Regions from separate parts of the Lactobacillus sp. ESL0263 genome, predicted to be linked through region 3. Evidence: riboswitches for the same ligand, from Rfam matches in the RefSeq annotation. Region 3 holds a riboswitch; each other region holds the start of a gene.

Region 1 (8,392 bases), on a different contig from region 3:
GATGAAAAAAGCAGTCCAAGTAACAAACGAGCGTTATCGCTTAAATTATCACATTTCAACGCCTGCAGGTTGGTTGAATGATCCAAATGGCTTTTCTTATTTTAAGGGCTACTATCATATTTTTTATCAATATCATCCTTACTCAGCTGAATGGGGACCAATGCATTGGGGACACTATCGCAGTAAGGACTTAGTGCATTGGGAAGAATTACCAATTGCGCTTGCTCCTGACAGCGAACCAGACTGTGACGGCTGCTATTCAGGAAGTGCAATCGAAAAAGATGGTCGTCTCTTTCTTATTTATACCGGAAATCGCTACTGTGACAATAAGCACGAGCAATTCTGTCAAACGCAAAATGTGGCCTTTAGTGAAGACGGTGTGCATTTTAAAAAGTATGACCATAACCCGGTTATTGAGTCTGCTCCTGTTGATAACTCGGAACACTTTCGTGACCCTAAAGTGTGGCGCCATAACGACAAATTTTATTTGGTAATAGGAAGTCAAAGTAAAGAAGGACTGGGACGAGTCTTGACCTACCAGTCAAATGACTTATACCACTGGCAATATTTAGGGCCAATCGCTGAAGCCACAAATGTTGCTGAAGAAGGTTATATGTGGGAGTGCCCTGACCTCTTTTCTTTAAATGATAAGGATATTTTGCTTTGCTCACCACAAGGCATCGATTCAGCAGGTAAAAAGTACTTAAATTGCCACCAAACAGGTTATTTTGTTGGCCAGATGGATTATCAAAATAATCGCTTTGAACATGGCTGCTTTACCGAACTAGATCATGGACATGATTTTTATGCTGCACAAACAATGCGCACGCCAGATAACAGGCAAATTCTATTTGGCTGGATGGACATGTGGCATTCAAACTTTCCCGAGCAGGCAGACGGGTGGTCAGGAGCATTAACTTTGCCGCGTGAACTGAAGCTAAAAGATAATCGCTTGCTGATGACACCGGTGGAAGAACTAATAGCATTGCGGCAGAAAAAAGAAGTGGACCAGAAACTTGCTGTGGAAAATGAACAGATTAATGTTTCTGACGACCAACATGTAGAACTACTGTTAAACTTTTCATTAGAGAATTGGGAAGGTAAGCAGATAGTATTTACTTTGAAAGAAAGCGCGGGCAACATCTTAATGCTAACTTTTAATAGTGCTACAAATGAAGTCGTTATAAAGCGCAGCGATAAAAAGCCAAATGACGCTAAGCGCTTTGGCCAGGTGAATACAAGTGATGAACTTAAACTCCGCATTTTTATCGATACAAGCTCGGTTGAGTTCTTTATAAATGATGGGGAATTAGTCTTTTCAGAACGCTACTATACTAAGAATGAGCCAAGGATAGTTTTAACTGCAGATAAGCCAGTTATGACTCAAATAACTGCGTATAATTTAAGCAAATAGTATTAAGCTTATTGGTCTAAAAATTGTAATCTTTTAATTAGGGAATCAAGGCCGTAACTATACTATGAGAGGATAAAAGTAATACCCACACCATGAGGGGAAGTAGAGCAAAACCCATACCATGAGGGGAAGTAGAGCAAAACCCACACTATGAAGGGAAGTAGAGCAAAACCCACACCATGAGGGGAAGTAGAGCGAAACCCATACCATGAGGGGAAGTAGAGCAAAACCCACACCATGAAGGGAAATAGAGCAAAACCCACACCATGAGGGGAAGTAGAGCAAAACCCACACCATGAAGGGAAATAGAGCAAAACCCATACCATGAGGGGAAGTAGAGCAAAACCCACATTATGAGGGGAAATAGAGCAAAACCCATACCATGAGGGGAAATAGAGCGAAACCCACACCATGAGGGGAAGTAGAGCAAAACCCACACCATGAGGGGAAGTAGAGCAAAATCCACATTATGAGGGGAAATAGAGCGAAACCTACACTATGAGGGGAATCAGAGCATACCCCCACAATGAATGGAACTATTTTTGTTACTTTAAGGTAAACAGTGCAAGGTTGACTAATATTAAGATGACACCACTCCATAGCCAATCACTGGCTTTAAGTGGCACTGCAACAATCACCGAGCGTTTCGCCCCTTCGACGTAGCCATGAGATTCCATTCCTTGCGCCAGATTTTCAGCTGAATTCAGCGCTACCAAGATGGCTTTGAAGTATAAAACAGGTGACCAAAAACTGAGGTAAACTCCGCGCATCATTCCAGCAATGCGAATTTGCTTAACTGCTCGCTTCATTTGGGGAATGATATTTAATGCGGCTAAGACGCCATAAGCAAACTTACTTGGTAAATGAAAATTCTGTTCGAGTGAGCGGGCTAATTCTTCAGCAGTTGTTTTGATCGATACGCAACAGATTGTTAGTGTGTAGACATAAATACGGCTAGATAGACTGAGTGCATTTTCGAGGTTAGGCTGCGGGGCAAACCAGTAAAGAGTCGCAAAAATGGTGAATGCCGCAATTAATGGCGTAAGCAGGGTAAATAATAGACTTTTAAATTTGATTTTTTGCGTAAGTAAATAGACAACGGCAAAAACAATTACCAATAAGTTAGTTGTTAAACTAGTTTTAAGCGATAACTCAATTGAAATGATCAGTGCTAAAAGAAATTTGAAACTAGGATTCATCTTTTACCTCACTTATTACTGTATGTTAAATAATGATTACTAAAAACTAAATGGTAGTCACACCAGTCGGCAAGATTAGTTAATTCATGACTGATAATAAGCAACGTTTGGTGACGCTGTTTCTGACTCTCATGCAATAAGTTCATGACTTTTTGTGCCGATTCATGATCTAAGCCACTCAATGGCTCATCAATCAGTAACACTTTTTGGCCGGAAATTAACATTAATAAAATCTGCAACTTCTTTTGTTGACCGCCTGAAAGAGAATAGACAACTTGATCTTTGGTTTGACTTAAGTCTAGATAATCCAACATTTCGGCTATTTTTTCTTCTGTAAAGTAGCTATCTTTTGCTTGCTTCAGACTGAGCTTGATTTCGTCTTCAACCGAAACGGCAATAAATTGGTCGGTTGCGGTTTGAAAAATTTGCCCAACCTCTAGTAAGTATTTTCTTGTCGTCTGGTTACGGATCTCACGCTTGTCGTAGGTAACACTTCCTCTGTATGGAAGCATTTTAGTCAGAACATTAAATAATGAAGTCTTGCCAACACCGTTGGCACCGGTAATTAGTGTTGTTTTGCCAGCAATGATGTTTAGATGGTCTTGCTTTAACAGAATACGATTTTGTTCAACTTGAGCATTAGTTAAAACAAAACATGGTGTTTCATTTTCAGGAAGGGCAAAAGTATAAGTGTGTTTCTGTTGACTATCATGTAATAACTCATTTTTACTTGCTTCATCTAGCAGCGTGACATTATCACGTTTAAATTGAAACAAGTAGTCACAAATGTTTTCATAGCCGGTCAAAACATGGTCAGTTAAAATAATCGTTTTTCCTTTATCCCTTAAATGCGCCAATTTAGTAATTAAAAATTGACGTGCTTCAGGATCGCAGCTAGCAAACGGCTCATCAAGTAAAAACAAATCAACATCCATTGCGACTAAGACAGCTAGTGCAACTCGTTGTTGCTCACCACCCGATAGTGTCGTGATTTTCTGATCCAGTAACTGTTCAATTTGCGTAAATTTTGTTGCATCGTTGAGCCGCTCTAGATATTGATCACGACTTAGTTGTAAATTTTCGAGAGCGAAAATTATTTCTTCTCGTGGTGTTGCCATAGTGAACTGCTCACCGGCATTTTGAAACATCATCGCGGAACGTAATCCATCTAGTTCAACTGTTCCGCTAACTTTACCAGCATATTTAGGATAAAGTCCGGCTAAAATTTTTAATAAAGTGGACTTACCACAGCCAGTAGGCCCAATAAGTAGTGAAAATTTGCCGGTTGGAATTTCGAGTGTAATGTTATTAAGTATTTTCTGTTGCTCGTCATATGAAAATGAGAGCTGGTTTGTTCTGATCAATTTTTCTTACCAAGATAAATAAAAAGCCATTGAACAATGATGTTCAACGGCGCAAAATAATTAGTTTCCCTTCGCTGGCATTGTCCAAAGCAGGTTCAATGGGTATGTTCTCAGCCTAACGGCACCCCTTTAGTATATTCATGATTATTATACAAAAAGAACCTAGTACTTGTCTAGATTGCATCAAGAAGTAAAAAAGGCATACGGGTTTTTGTTAAAAATGATATTTCAAGTCCGACTTAGGGCTAAAAATTACGATATAATAAAATTATGAAAAAAAGATACTAATAGGCGGGTGATAACTATGGCAACGGTAAAACAGGAACAGTATTTAACAAGTGTAATTGATGCAACTACTTCTGATTCCAATGAAATAAGATTGAGTCCAGGCAGTAATGACTTTGACTTGTTTACAATTAACCTTGAAAATCATAACGGCGGTGTTCATCGTTATCAAACAACAGGACTAACGATTCTTTATGAAGCTGTTGGGACTACAAAAACCAAAATTAACGGTCAGGCGTTCACGATTTCTGCTGGTAATATTATTCTTTTGCAAAAAAAGAGTGAATATGAGGTGGAAAGGCAGGGCAAAAAAGATTTGCTAGTTAAAATAGAACTTAGTCAAAGGCTGTCCGAACAATTTACTCTAAAAAAGAAACAGCATTTTAGTGAGCAAGAAAAAGCTGTAATTGATCACATCAGTAAGCTAATGACAACAAACAGACTATTAAATCTAAACTATTCAGCAATGTCGCGCTCTGCACAAATAATGAAAAAAATTATCGATGAATATCTTAATCAGGATCTTTTTGTTGAAAACATGGTGCTTGCCGAGCTTAGTATCTTATTTGTAGCAGCACTTAGAAACAAGGACTTTGAAAAGGCGCCGACTGCTGCACCTAAATTTGCACAAACAGCCTTGGAACAATACATTGATGAGAACTTTGCCGATGTTACTTTGAATGAAGCGGCCAAGCATTTTGGCTTGAATCCGAATTATTTTTCGACCTTGGTTAAGCAGAAGACTGGTAAAAGTTTTGTCGAACACGTTGACGAGAGACGAATGCAAGAAGCGCGCAATTTACTTGCCCGTCCCGACATTTCAGTCAAGGAAATTATTACTAGGGTAGGCTACAATGGAAAATCATTCTTTTATAAAAAGTTTGGTGAGTACTATCATGAAACGCCTGTTCAAATGCGGGCTGAACTGTTTAGACAGGCCAATATTAATCTGAAATAAAATGAGCAAAAAATGCACCCCTATTAAGGGATGCATTTTTTAATAACTAAAATTACATTTTTTCTAACCGCTCAATTCGGTCCTTTGTAGGTGGATGACTATCAAATAAATGTGTAGTACCCCTTTTATGAAGTGGGTTTTCGATGTACATTCCCGCGCTACTTGGATCTGCTTGTTTCATTGGATCGGAACCATCAATTTTTTCCAAAGCAGATATTAATCCTTGCGGATTACGTGTTAATTCGACTGAGGAAGCATCTGCTAAGTATTCGCGATTACGCGATAATGCCATTTGCGCAAGACTAGCACAAAGTGGTCCCAAAATAAGAACAAAGACAATCGCAACAATTTTAAAAACCATTACAATAGCGTTGTTACTATCATTGTCACTATCACGATCATCATCAATCCACCAGATATAGCGGCTGGCAATACCAGATAAATATGAAATAACACCTACTAAAACAGCGGCAATGGTTGAAACTAAAATATCATAGTTTCTAATGTGAGAGATTTCGTGTCCTAAAACGCCTTCGAGTTCTTCACGATTCATCATGTCGAGGAGTCCTTGTGTAACTGCCACCGCTGAATGCTCAGGGTCCCGCCCTGTTGCAAAGGCATTTGGACTAGCATCATTAATGATGAAAACACGCGGCATCGGAACTTTACCAACAAGAGCCATGTCTTGAACAACATGCCATAACTCGGGATTGTCGGCTTCATGAACTTCTTGGGCATGATTCAAGCTCATTACTAAGTTAGCTGGATTGGGCAAAACTATTAGTAAATAGATTGCACAAGCAACAAGGGCAATAATCAGCCCCAAGATTGGATTGTCCGCAAAAAGATAGCCGAATCCAACGCCAGCAAGAGCTAAAATGAGCGTAAACACCACCATGATGCCAGCTGTTTTTCGTTTATTACGAGCAATTTGTTGAAATAACATGAGATTAGTATCTAAAATTTAACCTTAGGAACTTCTTTTTCAGCTTCGGCTGTCTGCAAGTAATCAACCTTTTTGAAGCCGTGGATTCCAGCAACAATATTTGAAGGGAAGGTTAATAGCTTTTGGTCATATAGAGCAGCAGATGAGTTGTAAAGCTGTCTTGAATAAGCAATTTTGTTTTCAGTGTTAGTTAATTCTTCTTGCAATTTAGCAAAGTTTTGGTTTGCTTTTAAGTCAGGATAGTTTTCTGATAAAGCAAAAATAGTTTTTAAGCTATCTGAAAGCTGATTCGATACCTTTAAAGTTTCAGCGTGATCATCACTAGGAATGTTAGTTAATTGATTACGCAGTTGAACTACCTTTTCTAGTGTCTCACTTTCATGCTTAGCATAACCTTTGGTGGTTTCAACTAAGTTAGGAATTAAGTCGTTACGACGCTTTAGCTGAACATCAATTTGACTCCAAGCTTCGTCAGTATATACTTTGGCTTTTTGCAAGCCATTGTAGATAGCGATATAAATTGCCAATATTAATACGACAATAATTACTGCTATCCAAATTGTTAAGGTAAGATTAGACATTGTTTTTCCTCCTAGAATAATATTAGTTAATTATAACTGATAACTGTGCACTTGAATATAAAAAAAGGCTTTACACAGCGTTTACTGGTAAAACCTAATAAATAATTAACTTTTAAACTAGGAGCAGTATCCAGCCAATTAAAGTCAAAATAAGCAAACCGGCGAACTGCATCACAATCCATTTTTTGAAAAATTCACTGCGTGAAACTGAGGCATTTTGTGTAAAGGTCTTGAGTACTAGCATGTTGGCCATTGAGCCAATTGGTGAGCCAAAGCCACCGATATTAGAGCCTAGAAACAGTGCCTTGGCGTGAGTGGTGAACTTGCCGACTAAGATAGTTGCAGGTACGTTACTGATGACTTGGCTTGAGAGGATGGAAGTAAAGTAGGTAGAAGTTTCAGAATTCACCGTTGCGTGAATCAAACTAACGACGATTGGAATCTGTTGGATATCACTAATGAAAATAAAAAAGCAGGTAAAAGTTAGTAATAACGCGTAATCCACTTTTAGTAAAATTTTGGGATTAATTAGTAGAGCTAAGATAATCGCAACAACCATTGGAATTACTACATTGATAACTTTAAAGACACCCAAAAAAAACAGAGCGAAAACTGCGGTAGTGACAACAGTCGGTCGTACACTAATATCAATTTGTTTAATATCTTGAACTGGAATCTTGGTGCGCGGAATAAAGTGAAAGATAATGAATGCAATCACCAAGGCAGAAAGTAGTAATGGCAATGACCACGAGAAAAACTCAAGGGCATTAACAGAGTACTTGCTGACAAGAAAAATGTTGTGTGGATTACCCCATGGCGTAAACGCGGCACCGATATTTGCGCCCATGCCAATTAACGTAACCGGCAAAATTTGTGGTAAATCGCATCTTTTGGCAATATTTAAATATAGTGGAATCAATGTAAGAGCAGTTATGTCATTACCTAAGAACATTCCAGAGATGATTGCTAATAAGGTGAACAAGATATTCAGTTTCTGCATGTTATCAGCAATACTAGTCAATTTATAGGCTAAAACATCAAGAACATGCAAGTAAGCATAGATTTGAATGATAGTTAGCATTGCAGCTACAGAAAAAATCGTATGTAAATTAATGTCTTCGAGACGTGGTCTAGCGAAAAAAAGGCTTATCAGTGTCACCACTGCAGTAATTTGCAAAATGCGGTCACTAAAAACTTTTTTTAAGACGGTCATAAAATGTCCCCTTTCACACATTACAATCATCCAAAGTCAATAAGTCTATTTTGAGCTTTTTTTTCTGTGTGCGCAATATATATTTTTGGCTAGCAAAAAGGCTGCAAGATTAATAAACATAATTTTTGACTTCACAACTTACTATACCCTATACTTAGGGAAACAGACAAAGATTAGGGGGTAATTTTATTATGAGTAATTCAGAAACTGTTAAAGTAAATATCAAACCTGAAGCTGCAGATAAGATTAAGGGCCAAGTTAAAGATGGCCAAGTAGTTTTGTTATCATTGAATGATGGTTCTAATAAGTATTCTGACGTTGGTGGTACATGCACCGTTGGTTCAAGTTTTCAATTTGTGATTTTGGATCAAAAAGACCCTGACTTTACAATTGAAGTTGAGAACAATGCAGGCCTTGACTTATATACTAGTC
Region 2 (8,392 bases), on a different contig from region 3:
AGATTGCTAGCAAGATCCACATCATTTTGACATGCTTTTTCTTTAGTAACCAAGCAATGAAAAAGGTGATTGCTAAAGGCATTAAATCGGGCATTATTGAATTAAGCAATGACTGAATTGTTTCGGGATTTTTACCACCACTAAGTTGAACTGGGATATTAATAACAACCATTGAAGCCACCATAGCACCAATGACCGTATTTCCCAAAATATTAATGGCATACGTAATTGAGTTCATCAAGCCAGATGCCATCTTATCTACAAACGTTGTTCCTAACTTGTAACCCCACATAGTGCCATAATATCTAACTAATAAATTTGGAATGTTATAAATTAGAATGAATAAGATCGGTCCTAAAATGCTTCCTTTTTGAGCAAGAGAAACACCAATACCACTCGCGATAATTCTTAGACTACCCCAGAAAATCGAATCACCAATCCCTGAAAGTGGACCCATTAATCCAGTCTTCATTGTATTAATTGAACTTGGGTCAAATTCTGGATCATTGGCATTTTTTTCTTCCATTGAGGCCAATACACCAGCAATAAATGGTGATGTGGCTGAAGTACAGTTAAAAAATTCAAGATGCCGCTTAATTGCTTGTTTTCTATCTTCTTTTTTGTCGTAAAGCTTATTAATAATTCCCGTCATAGTATAGGCAAAACCCATACTCATCATTCGTTCATAATTAAATGATGCTTCCATTGGCATGCTACGCCAAAAAATTCCTTTTAAGTCTTTTTTGGTGAGTTTCTTTTCCTGAGTATTCTCTTTAATATTAGAAGTCATCTTCTTGCACCTCCGTAGCGCTATTTGAGTTTCCACCATTACTGTTATGAATTTCTTCAGTAATTAGATACATGATGCCCGCAAAAATAGCTCCAATAATTGATGCTGCAATCATATCTAGCTTCAAATATGCCGCACAAACAAACCCAATAAAGAAGAATGGTGCAACTTTTTTAGAGAAAGTCATGTTAATTAACATTGCAAAACCAACTGCTGGCAAAATTTGCGTAGCAACAGTTATACCATCGATTAAAAACTTTGGAATCAGTTTAACGAATGCACCAACTAAGTTGCTACCAAGAGCAAAGGAAACAGTCGTTACCAGTGCCATCATAATGACTCTCGTGAATGATGCCCAAATATGCATGTTTCCTGCTTTAGTCACTTCCCCTTGGTCTGCATAATTGTCTGCTTTATGTGCCATTGCAGGAAAGATAACAACATAAAGCAAATTTTTAATTAATAACCCTAGGGTTGCAATTGGTAAAACCAACGTAAGAGCCACACTGACTCCATAACCATTTTTTAATGCTAAAGCTGTTGCCAAAATTCCTCCGATTATTTCATCAGGAGGGACGGTAGCTCCAACACCCATTAAACCAAGAAAGGCTAATTCAAGTGTTGCTCCAATAATCAATCCTTGTTGGACATTCCCAAAAATTAAGCCAATAAATAAACAAGTAACAATTGGTCGTCCAATAAAGGATGATCCAAGAAAATCTTGCATATTAGCAATTAAGGAAACAAGAAAAATACCAATAATTTGTAAAGCCATTTTTTCTTCCTCCTAGTTAATCAGTGAAGAAAATTCTGTATCAGGATCGCCTGGCGCCTGTTTTACAAGAACCTTTACTCCATCATTTTCAAGTTCAGTAAGTTGTTCAATGTCCTTCTTTGTTACATAAACTGACTTTGCAATGTTAGTTGAACCTTCTTTTTCACTCGATAATCCTAAGTCAATTAATTTTATTTCAGGAACAAGTTTAGCCAAACGGTACGCGTCATTGATGGTTTCAACCACGATAAAAACACGATATTTATCAGTTACGCCGCTTGCAATTGCTTTAGCAGAATCCTCTATTGTTTTAAATATCAACTTAGCATTCTCTGGTTTAGCCAATTGAAATGTCTTTTTACGAAAACTATCTCCTGCAACCTCATCATTTGCAATTAAAACTGCATTAGCCGATAGGTTATTGGTCCATGCAAAAGCAACCTGTCCGTGTAATAACCGATAATCAATCCTCGTCATCGCAATCATAATTTATAATCCCCTTTCAAATTAAAAATCTTCTTCTTCATTTTGCTCGTTTAATTCAACTAGCTGTAATCCTTCTCTACCTGTTTCAACTAAAGAAGCCAACTTACCTTTAATTTCTTCCAGATTGTCATCTGGATAAGCAATTGAATAATTAAGCAGTTCTAATACAAAGGGCAAATTCATACCAGAAACAAGAAACCAATTTGGTTTTTCAGCAACAAATTTAGTAAGCTCATTATTAACAGAACCACCCAGAACATCAGTAACAAAAACAATTTTTTGATTTGAAATCTTAGCAGTTGTTTCTTTCAATTGGTCGCAAAAGTTAACACTATCATCTAAATATGCAGTTATGTAGTGCAGGTTTTTTGACTTTCCCATAATAAGCGAAGCAGTATCATACATTCCACGAGCTAAAGTGGAATGGCTTGCTAATACTATTTCCATGCGACTTTCCTCCCTTCTTTTCTTCATAACTTTAATTTAGTACTTAATATTATTTTAGGCAATAGAAAAAGGAACCGCTTTCTAAAGTAGTTCCTTTTTTGCAACCAATTTTAAGACCAATTCATCTTTTTACTTTTATTTTATAGCTAATAAAATCGGGGTTATACCATGACTTTGTGTATTCAACCATCTCTTTTTTATCTGAAAAACCGCGATACTCCAAGAATAATAAATAGGCGTATTTAGATTTATCTAACTTAATTGTATCCTCTACAAACTGATTGTCACTAATTGGCCGAGCTTCAATTCTAGTCTCAAATTTTGTCGGTTTATGATTCTTAAAGTCCATATAATCGTATAAAGACATATTACTGAAATCATATCGGTGTGCATCTTCAAACAAACTAAAAGGAATATACGATTTCTGAACAGCCACAACAATATTGTCTACTATGCGTGTTCTAATTAGTTCATAAAAGTCGCTATATTTATTATCAAAAATAATAGCCAAATCTTTATTATCATAGATTAATTTAAACGACTCTACTCTGTTGACCACTTCTTGTCGATTAATTTTAACAAGCTGTGTAAATGAATTCGGGGAATCATCTCCTATTTCAAATGAGTTATTTACATTCTCATTCACTAGATACGTTCCATCTCCCCTTCTTTTTTCTAAAATATTATCTTCAACTAATGAATTAATTGCATTTTTTATAGTTGAACGTGTGTAGCCTAATTTCTGGGCAAAAACACGTTCATTCCAAATTTTAGAGTTTGGTTTAAACTCGCCGCTGGCAATTATGTCCAATATTTTTTTCTTGGCTTCTTGATATAAAAATGAACTCATAGCTACCCCTTTTGCAAACAAAAAACATCAGGTAACATCGCATCTTCCTCATACCTAATTATGTCATTATTCGCATTAACAAAAAGAGCCTTTCGTAAGATAACTTGAAACTTTTCTTGCGTTTGATCGCTTAAAAACAATTTTTCTTCGTCATTACTAGGCCAAGTAAGCATAATATCATTATAAACTTCTGTACTTTTTTGTATTTTGTCTGTTTCCTCTTCAATATCATCAATACGTGGATTGCTAATGAACTTTTGTGGGATTATTGAAGTAATTACAGAAACTATTTTTCCATTTTCAATAATTGTAAAAAGTCTTTTCCTCAATGATCCAGTTTCTCCTTTAAAAATGGAATTATAAAATCCAGAAGCCTCGATTGTAGTGTCCGAATATATTTTTACCCTAATATCTTTATCAACTACTTGAAATTCAAATGGTGTTAAATACTTCTTTAAATCAATTATTTTCATTTAGAGGCCCTCCACATTACTTCTCCTGCTGCGCAATAAAAATACTGAATCTTTTATTAGGTTGAAGTTTACCATTATTCATATTTTCTACCAAATACTATTTTATTCTTCCTGAACACAAAAAACCGATAATTTCACTTTATCAAGTTTCTCTAGCTTTAATTACTTTTTAAGCCTGTTGAGTGAAAATAAATTTTAAAAATGAGTACAAGGTCCTTATTTTTCCCTTAAGTATTGGTAATTCAAGGAAAAGTAAAGTAAAATGTTTATTGATAAAAAAGGAGTAGCTCTATGTCTAAACTTGAAAAACCTGTTGTGATTGGAATTACTGGTGGTTCTGGTAGTGGAAAAACAACAATTGCCCATAAAATTGTTGATCAAATGCAAGAAAATGAACATGTCTTGATTATGACGCAAGATTCCTACTACAAAGACAACACAGGCATCCCAATGGATATCAGACAGAACATTAATTATGATCATCCCGATGCCTTTGACGTTCCACTTCTAGAAGAGCAAATCGGTTGCTTATTAAAACATCAACCAATTGAGATGCCTGTTTATGATTTTAAGGAACATACAAGAAGCAAGAAAACAATTCATACGGAGCCGGTAGACATTATCATTTTGGAAGGCATTCTTGTACTGGCTAGCAAGGAAATCCGCGACTTAATGGATATTAAAGTATATGTTGATACTGACGACGACATTCGTTTTATTAGGCGTTTAGAGCGCGATATTAAGGAACGGGGGCGTTCAATTGATTCAGTAATTGAACAATACCTTGATACTGTTAAGCCGATGTACCACCAATTTATTGAACCAACGAAACGCTATGCGGATATTATCATCCCTGAAGGTGGCGAAAACGACGTTGCAATTGATATGTTGACTACGAAGGTCCATTCAGTCTTAAGTCAAAACACTAAATAAAAGACCAAGTTCATTCGAACTTGGTCTTTTATTTAGTCAATTGCTAGACGTTCAATTACTTCGGCATATTTTGGATATTGCGTTAGTAAGTCTTTTTTCTTAAGCATTTCAAAGTCATGATAATCAAAACCCGGTGAAACAACACAACTTACTAAGCAAAAACTGTCAGGTTTAGTTACTTCAGAAGCAAAAATCGTTTCTTTAGGTACTTTAAATTGCATCACTTCACCCTTGGTAACATCCTTACCTAGTCTAACAGCTTGATACTCTCCTTCTGGTGAAATACAGTGGATGGTGATTGGTTCCCCATCATGGTAATACCACAGTTCATCGTGATTTAAACGGTGAAAATGAGAACAACTGGTATCATCTAGTAAGAAATAAATTGAAGTGTAGTAATAGCGATCGCCTTTACTATCTTCAGCGTAAAACTGCTCATCACTAGTATAAATTTGACGAAACCAGCCACCCTCTTGGTGGGGTTCCAGCTTTAAATTCTTGATATAATCTTCGCGATTCATTTTTTCTCTTTTCTTCAAATACTATTTATTACAGGCAAAAAACTAAACTAAGTAAATCTTTTGCATCTGCTCCTTAAAATCAGCTGGCAAGTCGAGGCCTTCCACAAAGTATCGGTCAAAGTCACCATAGTTCTTTTTAACTGTTTCAAAGTAACGCTCCAAGTACTGACGTTCAACTGTTAAGGCAATCGCAACATCTTTGATATTTTTAGGATCCATTTTGTCTTTTAAGTAATCCAAAATTTCTTGGTTTGCTTTTTTACGAGCCTCAATTGTTTTCAAGTAATCTTCAAAAATTTGGTCTTCGCTAACATCCAAACTCTTCAAGATTAATGCTGCTGCAACACCAGTCCTGTCTTTTCCAGCAAAACAATGGAATGCAACTGGTACAGGATCGTTAATTAAATCCATTAAAAAGTGGTGATAACCTTCACGTGCAGAATTTGATAAGGCTAACTCTTCATATGTTTTAAGCATGTCAGATTCCACATGACTGTTAGCCGAAACAATTTCATCTACACTTGCCTGATTTGTACCTGAATCTTTTAAAACATCTAAAATCACATAATCTAGATCTGGCCAAACATAGTCTGGATATTCTTTTCGTTCATCATCACCACGTAAATCAACAAGTCTCTTAAGTTGATAATGATTTTGAACCAAATCTTTTTGCTCGTCAGTTAAATCAAATAACTGACCGCAACGAAAAAGCATCCCCTCTTTAACCTTTTTACCTTCGGCACCAACATAGCCACCCAATGAACGCCAATTTGTGATATTCTCTGACATAATTCTCCTTATAGTATCTTTGCACTCTACTTACTCATATAAACATTAATTATAATTTCTCTTCACAATTTAGTCCATGGCTTTTGTAGCATTAAAAAAAACGCTAATTATCATTAGCGTTTACCTTATTTAGTCAATCTTAGGCTTTAGTGCTCTATCAAATAAGTTGGTAATTAGTTTAACCAATACCCCATCAAAAAGCAGCGCTGATAGCATCATTGTCACAAACATAATAATTTGCAGTTTAACACTGAATTTACTCCAGCCATATAAAAAGTACGTTGGTATAAAACTACCTAGCCCTGCAAAAAAGGCACCCGTTAAAACACTTTGCCAAGAAAACTTTTGATATCTTTCTTTTTTAGGGAAAAAGCCAATTTCATTAGTAGCGCCTTGAATTAGTCCAGAAAGGACCGTTGTAGCGCCCCATTGACCACCAATCACCATTTCCACAATTGCAGCCAAAGTTTCACCAACAACACCAGAGCCTGCTGTAGGTACAAAGTACATTGCAAGTGGTCCTGCAAGTAACCAGAGACCAGAAAAGACTGCATCAGTCACTGGTGCGTAGCCTGTTGGCAATAACATCATTTTTACCAGGTTAAACGCCCAGTTAAACCCATAGGTGTAAATTACCCCTAAAATAATTCCAATTAATGCAAGTAGAATGATCGATTTAACATTCCACTTTGAAGATCTTGTAAACATAAAAAATACTCCTAACAAACTTCAACAGTCATTAGGAGTACATGAAAAATCTATTTCAACACTTCCCTAGCGCAGGTATTATCCCGTTCAGGTTCAGAGGGTATTTCTCAGCTAAATTAGCACCCCTAGTGACTTTCTTTTCTATTATAACATAGCCAAGTATGTTTGACTTAAGAGATTAGTAATCAACCTTGAATTTAAAATTGACTAAAACTAGTTAATTTCTCTTTGGTTAAATCACGGATAATAGCAACAGTTAAATCAACTGATGCCTTGAAGTCCTGATATGCACTAAAGCAGTATGGTGAGTGCTCATAACGTACAGGAATTCCAATAACAATTGTTGGTGCACCATTTTCGTAGTAAATTGCTGCACCATCTTGTCCACCACCAGTACGAACTGAACGAGTGTAAGGAATATTGTTTTTATCAGCTATATCACAGGCATATTGTTGGAATTTAGGATTAGGCAAAAACGATGTATCCATATCACGAAGCATTGGTCCACGCTTTAATCCAGTTTGAGATAACCATTCTGGAGTAAAGGTGTCATCAGCGGGACATGATTCAAGAACGATTGCCAAGTCAGGCTTAACAGCCTTAGCAGTAACATATGCTCCTCTTAAACCAACCTCTTCTTGACTAGATAGGGCAGCAACTACGTTAAAGTCAACTTTCTCACCATTTAAATTATCAAGTACGTCAGCCATTGCAGCAGCACCAAAACGATCGTCAAAATCTTTACCAAAGAAAAGACCAGTTTTTTCATTGTATTCGCATTTTACATCGACAAAGATTGGGCAGCCAGTATCAATTTGATAATCATTAATCGTTTCTTCACGTGAACTTGAACCAACGTCAATCGACATGTCTGCAACATCTGGAACATTATTACGTTCTTCTTCAGTCATAAAGTGAGGTGGCTTAGTTGCAACAACACCAGGGACATATTCACCAGCACGATTTAAAATTTTAACCCGTAAAGCTGGAATATTATATTTTACCCAACCACCAAGTGGAACAAACTTAATCATTCCGTTTGGTCGAACAGCCTGAGTAATAAAGCCAACGGAATCTGAGTGTGCATCAAGCTGAATAACTGGACGATCTGGTTGATTCTCCTTTTTTGAAGCATATACGTTCAACATTCCATCCACTTTAACATCGGCAATGTCTTTAACAGTTTCAGTAAATAATTTTACAAACTCTTCTTCAAAGCCAGAAGTTGAATTGGCATCTGAAAAAGCCTTAAGCATTTTGATTTCTTGATCTTTTTTCATACTTTTAATACCTTTCGCTTGATCTAATTACTTCTTCCATTGTAGCAAAAACTGTTAGCCCATAACCATTAAATTAAAAAGCATTTATAATAATCTTACTATTTTTCATTTAATTTAACTTTTTGTACGTAAAATAGGCAATAAACTGTGAAAAAGTCTAATTTACGGTACTTTTTTATATGAAAAATGATATAATCGATTTTATCAAGTAATTTTGAGTTTATTTAAGTGAAGGGTAGATAAATGCCAAAAAACGACAATATTGATAATATTATTGATCACAAACTATTTTCTGAAGATGATATTCATCAAATGTGTGTAAGACTAGGTCAACAACTAA
Region 3 (8,392 bases):
GTTTTAAAAATAGATAAATCGTTAAAGTTCATGTTACACCATATCATTAAAAGTGATAGCCCTATTATAATCTCGGATTATGCAGAGCGATTTTTGTCTAATATACTAATTTTGTAATCAAAGGGGGAACTTAATATGACTACAAAAATTGGTATTAATGGTTTTGGCCGCATTGGCCGATTAGCTTTACGTCGGATATATGACATCGATAGTAAAGATTTGGAAATCGTTGCAATTAACGATTTAACCTCACCAGCTATGTTAGCACACTTGCTAAAATATGATACAGCACATGGAAATTTTAAGCACGATGTTTCTGCAACTGATAATAGTATCGTAATTGATGGCAAGAGTATTCCAGTCTACGCTGAAAAAGATGCAGCTAAAATACCATGGGTTAAAAATAACGGAATCGAAATTGTACTTGAATGTACAGGTTTCTATACTTCTACTGAAAAGGCTCAAGCTCATTTAGCTGCAGGAGTAAAGAAAGTTTTAATTTCTGCTCCAGCTGGTAACATGAAGACAATTGTCTATAATGTTAATGATGACCAGATAAAGCCAGAAGATAAAATTCTTTCAGCAGGTTCATGTACAACTAACTGTTTAGCACCACTTGCTAAAGCTATGAATGATGAATTTGGCATTAAAGAAGGAATCATGACCACGCTTCATGCTTATACCGCTACACAAATGCTACAAGATGGTCCAGATCGCGGAGGCAATGTACGTAATGCTCGTGCTGCGGCTGCTAATATTATTCCACATTCAACTGGAGCTGCCAAGGCAATTGGCTTAGTTATTCCTGAACTAGAGGGCAGACTAACAGGTATTGCTGAACGTGTTCCGGTAATTACTGGTTCATTAACTGAGTTAGTAGCAGTTGTGGAAGAAAAAGTAACAGTTGAAGAATTCAATAGAAGAGTTAAAAAGCATACTGAGAACAGTGTAACTTTTGGCTGTAATGAAGACCAGATTGTTTCTTCTGATATTATTGGGACAGAATATGGTTCTGTCTTTGACCCAACTTTGACTCAGGTTGTTTCAGGTAAAGACGGTGATCAAATAGTTAAAGGTTATGCTTGGTATGATAACGAATCAGGCTTTGTAGCACAAATGATTCGTACCTTGGAAAAAGTCGCAAAAACAAACTAAACTAATTTTAAAATCATATTCTAAATAAAAGTAAACTCCAAAACTGAGACCAACAGTTTTGGAGTTTTTTTGATAGTTAAATTATATCAACCAAGCTATTAGCGTTGAACATAAAATATGTGTTAAGAGCTTATATATTTTATTTATGCCATGGTGCTTGCAACATCTCAGTGACTGTTTGCTTTATATCATTACTTTGGGTAATCATAGAAATAACTGAAGCACCAGATGCTTTGGTCTGTGCAATTGCAGGTAAATCTTTTTCTTCGATTCCACCAATTGCAACAATAGGTCTTGAAGAGTGTTTTACTAGTTTGCTTAGCCCTGCAAGACCAATTATTGGGTCGGCGTCATCTTTTGACTGAGTTGCAAAAACTGGACCACTACCATAGTAATCAATTCCTTCAATTTGATTAGCAGTTTCAATTTCGGCTAATGTTGAGCATGAATAGCCGACAAACATTGTATTTTTAGCTTCTTTTATTACCTGGGAAATATTTTCATCATCTTGACCTACGTGAATTCCTTCGGCATGGACACTTTTAGCAAGTTGAACATCATCATCGATGATAAATGGGACATTATATTTTTGACAAAGATGGTGTAATTCTTGTGCCATAGTTAGTCGTGCTGATTTGTCTGAAATTGAATTTACGCCTTTTTCGCGAAATTGATATGCAGTAATTCCAGCTTCTAGAGCTTGCTCGAGAAGACCTGGCAATGTTTGATTTTGTTGTAAATCTTGAGTACCACAAATAAAATATGCCTGTAGAAATTTGGAATCAAATTTTTTCATTTTTACCTCACTCATTTTGCCCAGTGGTTAAGAGGGCCATGACCATGACCAACTTGAATAGTCTGCTCAATTGTTTTAGTAACATATTTTTTAGCAAGTTGCACAGCTTCAAGTAGCGAGTGACCAAGCGCTAGCTGTGCAGTGATAGCGGCAGCGAGAGTATCCCCAGTGCCATGTGTACGTTTGGTATAAGTACGTTCACCGCTGAGCCAACAATCACTATTATCTTCAAGCAGAAGATAGTCGCGAACTATTTTGCTATTGGAATGGCCACCTTTAATTAAAACATTTTTAACCCCTAAATCACGTAAAATTTTTGCCAGCTTAGGATAGTCTTCCTCATTTTTAGCATGAATTCCGGTTAGAACTTCTGCTTCTGGTAAATTGGGAGTAATTAAATTAGCTAGTGGCAGAAGCTCACTCTTAACGGTTTCAACCGCATCTTCACTTAGAAGGGGTGCCCCACCTTTAGCCACCATTACAGGATCGACCGTAATAGGTCCAAAATCATATTTTTGTAGGTTAAGTGCTACTTGATGAACATGTGCAGCATCACCGAGCATACCAGTTTTACAAGCTCTAATTTTAAAATCAGAAGCTAAAGAGCTGAATTGTGCATCAATCATATCTAGTGGCATTAAAAATGAGTCTTGTACACCAAGTGTGTTTTGAGCAGTCACTGCCACAACTACAGCAGTACCAAATACATTTTGCATTTGAAATGTTTTAAGATCGGCCATGATTCCAGCACCACCACCTGAATCGGTACCTGCAATAGTTAAAACTTGTGGGAAAGAATTAATTTCTTCTGTCATTAAGAAGCCTCCTAATCAAACTTAGCGACATTTTCAATTTGAGAAATGCTTATTTTAGCTAGATAATCCATGAGATACATACTGAAGGTACCAGGACCAACCTCAGGATGTTCTTGTGCTAATAATTCACCTGTTGCTGAAAAAACAAGAGTTGCTGTTTGAGCAGCTTCAAATGAATCGGGACAAATTGCTGCAAAAGCGGCAACGATACTGGACAGCATATCACCCGATCCTACATGTGCCTGAAATAGTGGCGTGCCATTATAGATGTGAGCTGTTTTTTGCCCATCACTAATGGTGTCTGTCGCACCACTTGCAATAACTACACAGTGAAATTTTTTAGCAGTTTCTTGGGCGATTTGATCAACGTTTTCATCTCCGGTACCTGCATCAATTCCTTTGGCGTTCCAATCAAAGCCGCCCAAAGCTGCAATTTCACCAACATTTCCGCGAATAATACTGACAGGGAAATTAGCTAATAGATTATTAGCTGTATCTAGGCGATATTTGACGGCCCCTACGGCAACTGGGTCTAATACGATAGGTTTTTGGTAACGAACAGCTAGCTGCATTAATCTGCTTATTTGTTCAATCTGCAATTTAGTCAAGGTTCCTAAATTAATAGCCAGACTTGAGGCCATTTGGACCATCTCATCAGCTTCAGCGATTTCTTTACTCATAATTGGTGATGCACCAAGCGCATTTAATCCATTAGCCACATCCTGAACGGTGACAAAATTTGCAGCGTTAAGTACAACAGGGTTGGTTTCACGTAATTTAGTTAAAAGGTCAAGTTTCATTTATGTCTCCTAAAAATGCTTGCCTCGTTTTAAAGCTATGAAAAAAGCTTTGACACGATTTTAGGAGTGTCAAAGCAATTAAAAAGCCTATTTGACACGTTCCTACGCAAGAATTAGCTTACAGGTTCAAAGGGTTCAAAATATAAATTTTATCTCAGCCAAAGGCACCCCTCGTGTTATCGCTTCCAATTATACCTGCTTTTAAAAACCAAGACAATAAGTATTTATCTGAATTTGCTGATAAAAAAATACTAAGGTAAACTAAGAGAAATTTAAACACTATATTATTATTTATTAGGGAGAACAAAGATGGTTGAGTTTACGGATCAACTGCATCAATTAGTTAGTGACTTGTGGATTAAAAGTGAAAAACAGCCATTCATCATCGAATTGCAAAGTGGGGAATTACCACTTGCTAAATTTCGCTTTTATTTGCTCCAGGATCGATACTATTTATCTGAGTTTGCCAAAATTCATCAATTAATTGCAGAGCAAACTACAGATTTAAATATTAAAAACTTTGTGCTGGCAAGCGCAGAGGATCTTCAAGAATCCGAAGTAGAGGTGCGCAAGCAGTTTTTCAAAGAACTTAACATTACAGATGATGAAGTTGATACTACAATAGTTGCGCCAACAGCATATGCGTACGTTAATCATCTCTACCTAACATTACAAAGAGATGGCTTAGCTGGAGCTTTGTGTGCAATTGCACCATGTTATTGGCTTTATCAAGAAATTGGTCATAAAATGGCCAAAGTAGGATCCCCAGTGAAGTATTATCAAGAATGGATTGATACATACGACGGTGACTGGTATGCAGTTAATGTAAAAAAACTATTAGCATTGATTAACCAGCTCGCAACCAATGTCCCCAAAAAAGAACTTGCTAAAATGAAGGATGCATTTTTAAGAAGCAGCTATTATGAACTAAAATTTTGGCAAATGGCATATAATCAGGAAGAATGGAAGTAATTGATACTTATCAGTTGTATGATTTTTTAATAAGCAAAAATAGCTCCGAAAATAATTCGGAGCTATTTGTTTTCATTATATTTATGCGCTAACTCGTTCATCGTGCCAAGATAAAATCATTTTGACAATGGCATTAGCAACATTGAGATTTTTTAAGAGCGGACCATGTGAATAGGTTCCGATGAAATTGCGGTAGCGTAGTCCCTCAACGTGATCTTGAGGATTATTGCCGTAACCTTCAATCATTTCACCCAAGGGATGTAACTTATCTGAATCGTCAAAATAAGTCTGACCGGAGTGATTTTCAAAGGCTCTAACTTCGCCCCATTCACTCATATAGCGGGTATCGCCAATCATTCGCTTATCTGCTTTAAAAACGGTATGAAACGGTAAAATGTCTAGGCCCTTAATTGTGACACCAGAGTTAGTTTTGTAATAGGTGCCAACAAGCTGATAGCCACCACAAACACCTAGCATCGGTTTACCGTCATTGATGTATTTAGTTAAAGTTTCCTTGTGTCTTGGCAAGTCCTTAGCAATGACAGTTTGCTCAAAGTCCTGACCACCACCAAAAAAGACGAAGTCGTAGTCAAAGGCATTAAATTCATCACCTAAAGAGACGTTATCAATTTGAGTTGAATAGCCCTGCTTTTTTAACAAGTAGCGAATGATTTTGACATCCCCAGAATCACCGTAGGTATTCATCAAATCTTCGTATAAATATGCAATTTTAATTGTTTTGTTTGCCATAAAAACCACTCCAACTATTACTATCTCGTTAAAGTATATCTTAAAGGAGCAGGAGGGGCAAAAGATAATTACTTCGTATCTTCTTGTGCTGCGAAATGATTAATTGGACCATATTTTGAGCCGACTTCAATTGGGTGGGCGATTGCTTCATAAGTAAATTCCTTGGCAATCTTGACACTATCAAGAATAGAATTGCCTTTAGCTAATTCGGCGGCAATAACGGCGGATAGAGTATCTCCTGTACCGTTAATTCTTTCAGTATTGATGAAAGGCTTGGTGAATTCGTAGAACTTACCATCTTCAGCTAGTAACACGTCAGTTACCTTAGACTGACTAGTATCGTCATGGCGGCCCTTCATTAAGACATTCTTAGCACCCATTGCTTGCAGTTTCTTAGCACCTTGACGTACTTCATCTGGCGTAGCTAATTCAAGTCCGGTTAACTTTTTCTGTTCATAAAAATTAGGCGTAATGATGTCAGCTAGTGGCATCAGGTTGTCTAAGAAGGCCTGATAAGCATCATCATCTAAGAGGGTGTCACCATGTTTGGTCATAATAACGGGATCAAGAACAATTCTACCCATGTCATATTTACGCAAATTTTCAGCAACACAGCCAATAACTTCTTTGTTGGCTAGCATACCAGTCTTTAATGCATCAATTTTGAAGTCGTCATTTAAGACCTCAAATTGCTTTTGGATAAATGGAATGGGCATAACTTCTTGTGCAAAAATACCAGTAGTGTTCCCAGCAACTGCTGCAGTTAGTAATCCCATTCCGTACACTCCACGTGCGTAAAACGAGTGGAGATCGGCAGTCATGCCTGCGCTACCGTCGCTATCGTTTCCCGCAATGGTTAGAGCAATAATTTCTTTTTTCATTATTATGTATCCTCTTTTTAATCAAAACTTTATGTCCCAAGTATAACGTAAAACAGGTGTAATGTTATAATTATTTCTTGTAAAAAAAGCGGCAAATAGTAGAATTGTAGTAAATCGCTTTCTTCTAGGAAGGAAACACAACACAATATGTTAAAAGAATACATTATGGCAATTGATGAAGGTACAACATCAACTAGAGCAATGATCTTTGATCATGAGGGCCACAAAGTTTCTGCTTCACAAAAGGAATTTTCACAGTACTTTCCGCAACCAGGTTGGGTTGAACATAAGGCCGAAGAAATCTGGCACGCTGTTCAAACTACCATTGCTAATACCATTATAAATTCAGGAATTCGCCCAGAACAAATTAAGGGAATTGGGATTACAAATCAGCGTGAAACGACTGTTATTTGGGATCGAAAAACTGGTAAGCCAATTTATAATGCAATTGTTTGGCAGTCAAGACAGACCACAGAATTGGCGGAAAAGCTCAAGGCTGATGGTTATGGTGAAATGATTCATAAGAAAACTGGTTTAATCATTGACCCGTATTTCAGTGCAACTAAAATTCGTTGGATTTTGGATCACGTTGAGGGCGCACAAGAAAAAGCCGAAAAGGGAGATCTTCTATTTGGCACCATCGATAGCTGGTTATTATGGAAGTTAACTGATGGTGAAGCTCACATTACGGATTACACCAATGCATCAAGGACAATGCTTTTTAATATCCACGACTTAAAGTGGGATGATGACATTCTTGAATTACTCAACATTCCTAAGAAAATGTTGCCGGAAGTTAGATCAAACTCTGAAATTTATGGCTATACAAAGTCTTACCGCTTTTTTGGTGGGGAAGTACCAATTTGTGGTATTGCAGGTGACCAACAAGCAGCACTAGTTGGCCAGTTGGCATTTAAGAAGGGTATGGTTAAAAACACATACGGCACCGGATCTTTTATCGTTATGAACACTGGTGAAGAACCAACCGAGTCGGATAATAACTTATTAACTACGATTGCGTATGGTTTAGATGGTAAAATTAACTATGCACTTGAAGGCTCGATTTTTGTTTCTGGTAGTGCTATTCAGTGGTTGCGCGACTCGATGAAGATGGTTAAAACGGCTGAAGAGTCTGAAAAAGCCGCTTTAGCATCCAAGTCAGAGGATGAAGTTTATGTTGTTCCGGCCTTTACTGGCCTTGGCGCACCTTACTGGGATTCAGAAGCTCGAGGAGCAGTGTTTGGTGTTACACGTGGAACCAATAAAAATGACTTTATTAAAGCAACGCTGCAATCCTTGGCATATCAAACCCGAGACGTTGTTGACACAATGCAAATTGATTCAGGAATCGAAATCCCAACTTTACGTGTTGACGGTGGCGCTTCAAATAATGACTATCTACTACAATTCCAATCAGATATTTTAGGAATAAAGATTGAACGTTCTCAGACTTTAGAGACAACTTCGATGGGAGCTGCATTTTTAGCAGGCTTAGCAGTTGGTTATTGGAAAGATGTTGATGAACTAAAAGACGTTTTTGTTGTCGGTAAGACGTTTGAAAGTAAGATGGAAGAGTCAAAACGTAAGAAGTTATACCAAGGCTGGAAGAGGGCTGTTAAGGCAACTCAAGTTTTTGCTCACGGTGAATAAGTGCGATAATTAAGTAAAAAGGAGTTGAGCAAATTGGCACATGATCGAATTGTAAAATTAGACGGACCATTAAACTTTAGGGACGTTGGTGGCTATCAAAATAAGGCAGGGCAAGCTGTTAAGTGGAACAAAATCTATCGTTCAGATTCCCTTAGTTCTCTATCAAATGAGGATAAAGAGAGCCTTACAGATTTACATGTGACAATCGACTGTGATTTGCGTTCGCAATACGAAAAGCAGTCTTCTCCTGATAAAGCTTGGCCAAATGTTCACTATGTTGACTTGCCTGTTTATTCTGAAAATCCAGAAGATCGTCCCAACGGACACAAAATGTTTCGCTTACTTCACCATATCCCAGATTTGAGCAATAATTTCATTGGTCGGATTTATCAGCAAACTTTATTAAGCGAGCACAGTCGGAAAATGTTTGCGCGCATTTTTACCGAATTATTGGAATTGCCAGAAGGGGATGCGCTTGTCTACCATTGCAGTGCTGGGAAAGACCGTACTGGAATGGTATCAGCTTTAATCTTGATGGCACTTGATGTTGATGATGATACAATTGCACGGGAC

The links. A riboswitch is a leader RNA that binds a small molecule or an ion and turns the genes downstream of it on or off. The one in region 3 is predicted to bind thiamine pyrophosphate.
Region 1: linked by a shared signal. The riboswitch ahead of F5ESL0263_RS00595 (ATP-binding cassette domain-containing protein) and the one ahead of thiM (hydroxyethylthiazole kinase) in region 3 are both predicted to bind thiamine pyrophosphate.
Region 2: linked by a shared signal. The riboswitch ahead of F5ESL0263_RS02040 (ECF transporter S component) and the one ahead of thiM (hydroxyethylthiazole kinase) in region 3 are both predicted to bind thiamine pyrophosphate.

Annotation. Positions count from the first base shown of each region.
Region 1 is NZ_REHL01000002.1:26,624-35,015, forward strand. It holds gene F5ESL0263_RS00585 (glycoside hydrolase family 32 protein) at 1-1,414, shown strand, start outside; gene F5ESL0263_RS00590 (energy-coupling factor transporter transmembrane protein EcfT) at 1,960-2,613, opposite strand; gene F5ESL0263_RS00595 (ATP-binding cassette domain-containing protein) at 2,622-3,977, opposite strand; TPP riboswitch at 4,025-4,116, opposite strand; gene F5ESL0263_RS00600 (AraC family transcriptional regulator) at 4,282-5,220, shown strand; gene htpX (zinc metalloprotease HtpX) at 5,273-6,166, opposite strand; gene F5ESL0263_RS00610 (LemA family protein) at 6,178-6,747, opposite strand; gene F5ESL0263_RS00615 (SLC13 family permease) at 6,860-7,960, opposite strand; gene F5ESL0263_RS00620 (iron-sulfur cluster biosynthesis family protein) at 8,152-8,392, shown strand, end outside.
Region 2 is NZ_REHL01000004.1:14,854-23,245, reverse strand. It holds gene F5ESL0263_RS02085 (PTS system mannose/fructose/sorbose family transporter subunit IID) at 1-790, opposite strand, end outside; gene F5ESL0263_RS02080 (PTS sugar transporter subunit IIC) at 780-1,565, opposite strand; gene F5ESL0263_RS02075 (PTS sugar transporter subunit IIB) at 1,578-2,051, opposite strand; gene F5ESL0263_RS02070 (PTS sugar transporter subunit IIA) at 2,073-2,498, opposite strand; gene F5ESL0263_RS02065 (GntR family transcriptional regulator) at 2,620-3,348, opposite strand; gene F5ESL0263_RS02060 (hypothetical protein) at 3,351-3,821, opposite strand; gene udk (uridine kinase) at 4,113-4,754, shown strand; gene F5ESL0263_RS02050 (cupin domain-containing protein) at 4,787-5,275, opposite strand; gene F5ESL0263_RS02045 (tyrosine-protein phosphatase) at 5,318-6,064, opposite strand; gene F5ESL0263_RS02040 (ECF transporter S component) at 6,194-6,772, opposite strand; TPP riboswitch at 6,819-6,909, opposite strand; gene F5ESL0263_RS02035 (M42 family metallopeptidase) at 6,970-8,052, opposite strand; gene hpt (hypoxanthine phosphoribosyltransferase) at 8,296-8,392, shown strand, end outside.
Region 3 is NZ_REHL01000006.1:371,433-379,824, reverse strand. It holds gene F5ESL0263_RS08105 (LysR family transcriptional regulator) at 1-32, opposite strand, end outside; gene gap (type I glyceraldehyde-3-phosphate dehydrogenase) at 136-1,155, shown strand; gene thiE (thiamine phosphate synthase) at 1,295-1,951, opposite strand; gene thiD (bifunctional hydroxymethylpyrimidine kinase/phosphomethylpyrimidine kinase) at 1,963-2,766, opposite strand; gene thiM (hydroxyethylthiazole kinase) at 2,778-3,566, opposite strand; TPP riboswitch at 3,649-3,748, opposite strand; gene tenA (thiaminase II) at 3,876-4,538, shown strand; gene F5ESL0263_RS08075 (type 1 glutamine amidotransferase) at 4,620-5,288, opposite strand; gene thiD (bifunctional hydroxymethylpyrimidine kinase/phosphomethylpyrimidine kinase) at 5,357-6,169, opposite strand; gene glpK (glycerol kinase GlpK) at 6,317-7,819, shown strand; gene F5ESL0263_RS08060 (tyrosine-protein phosphatase) at 7,853-8,392, shown strand, end outside.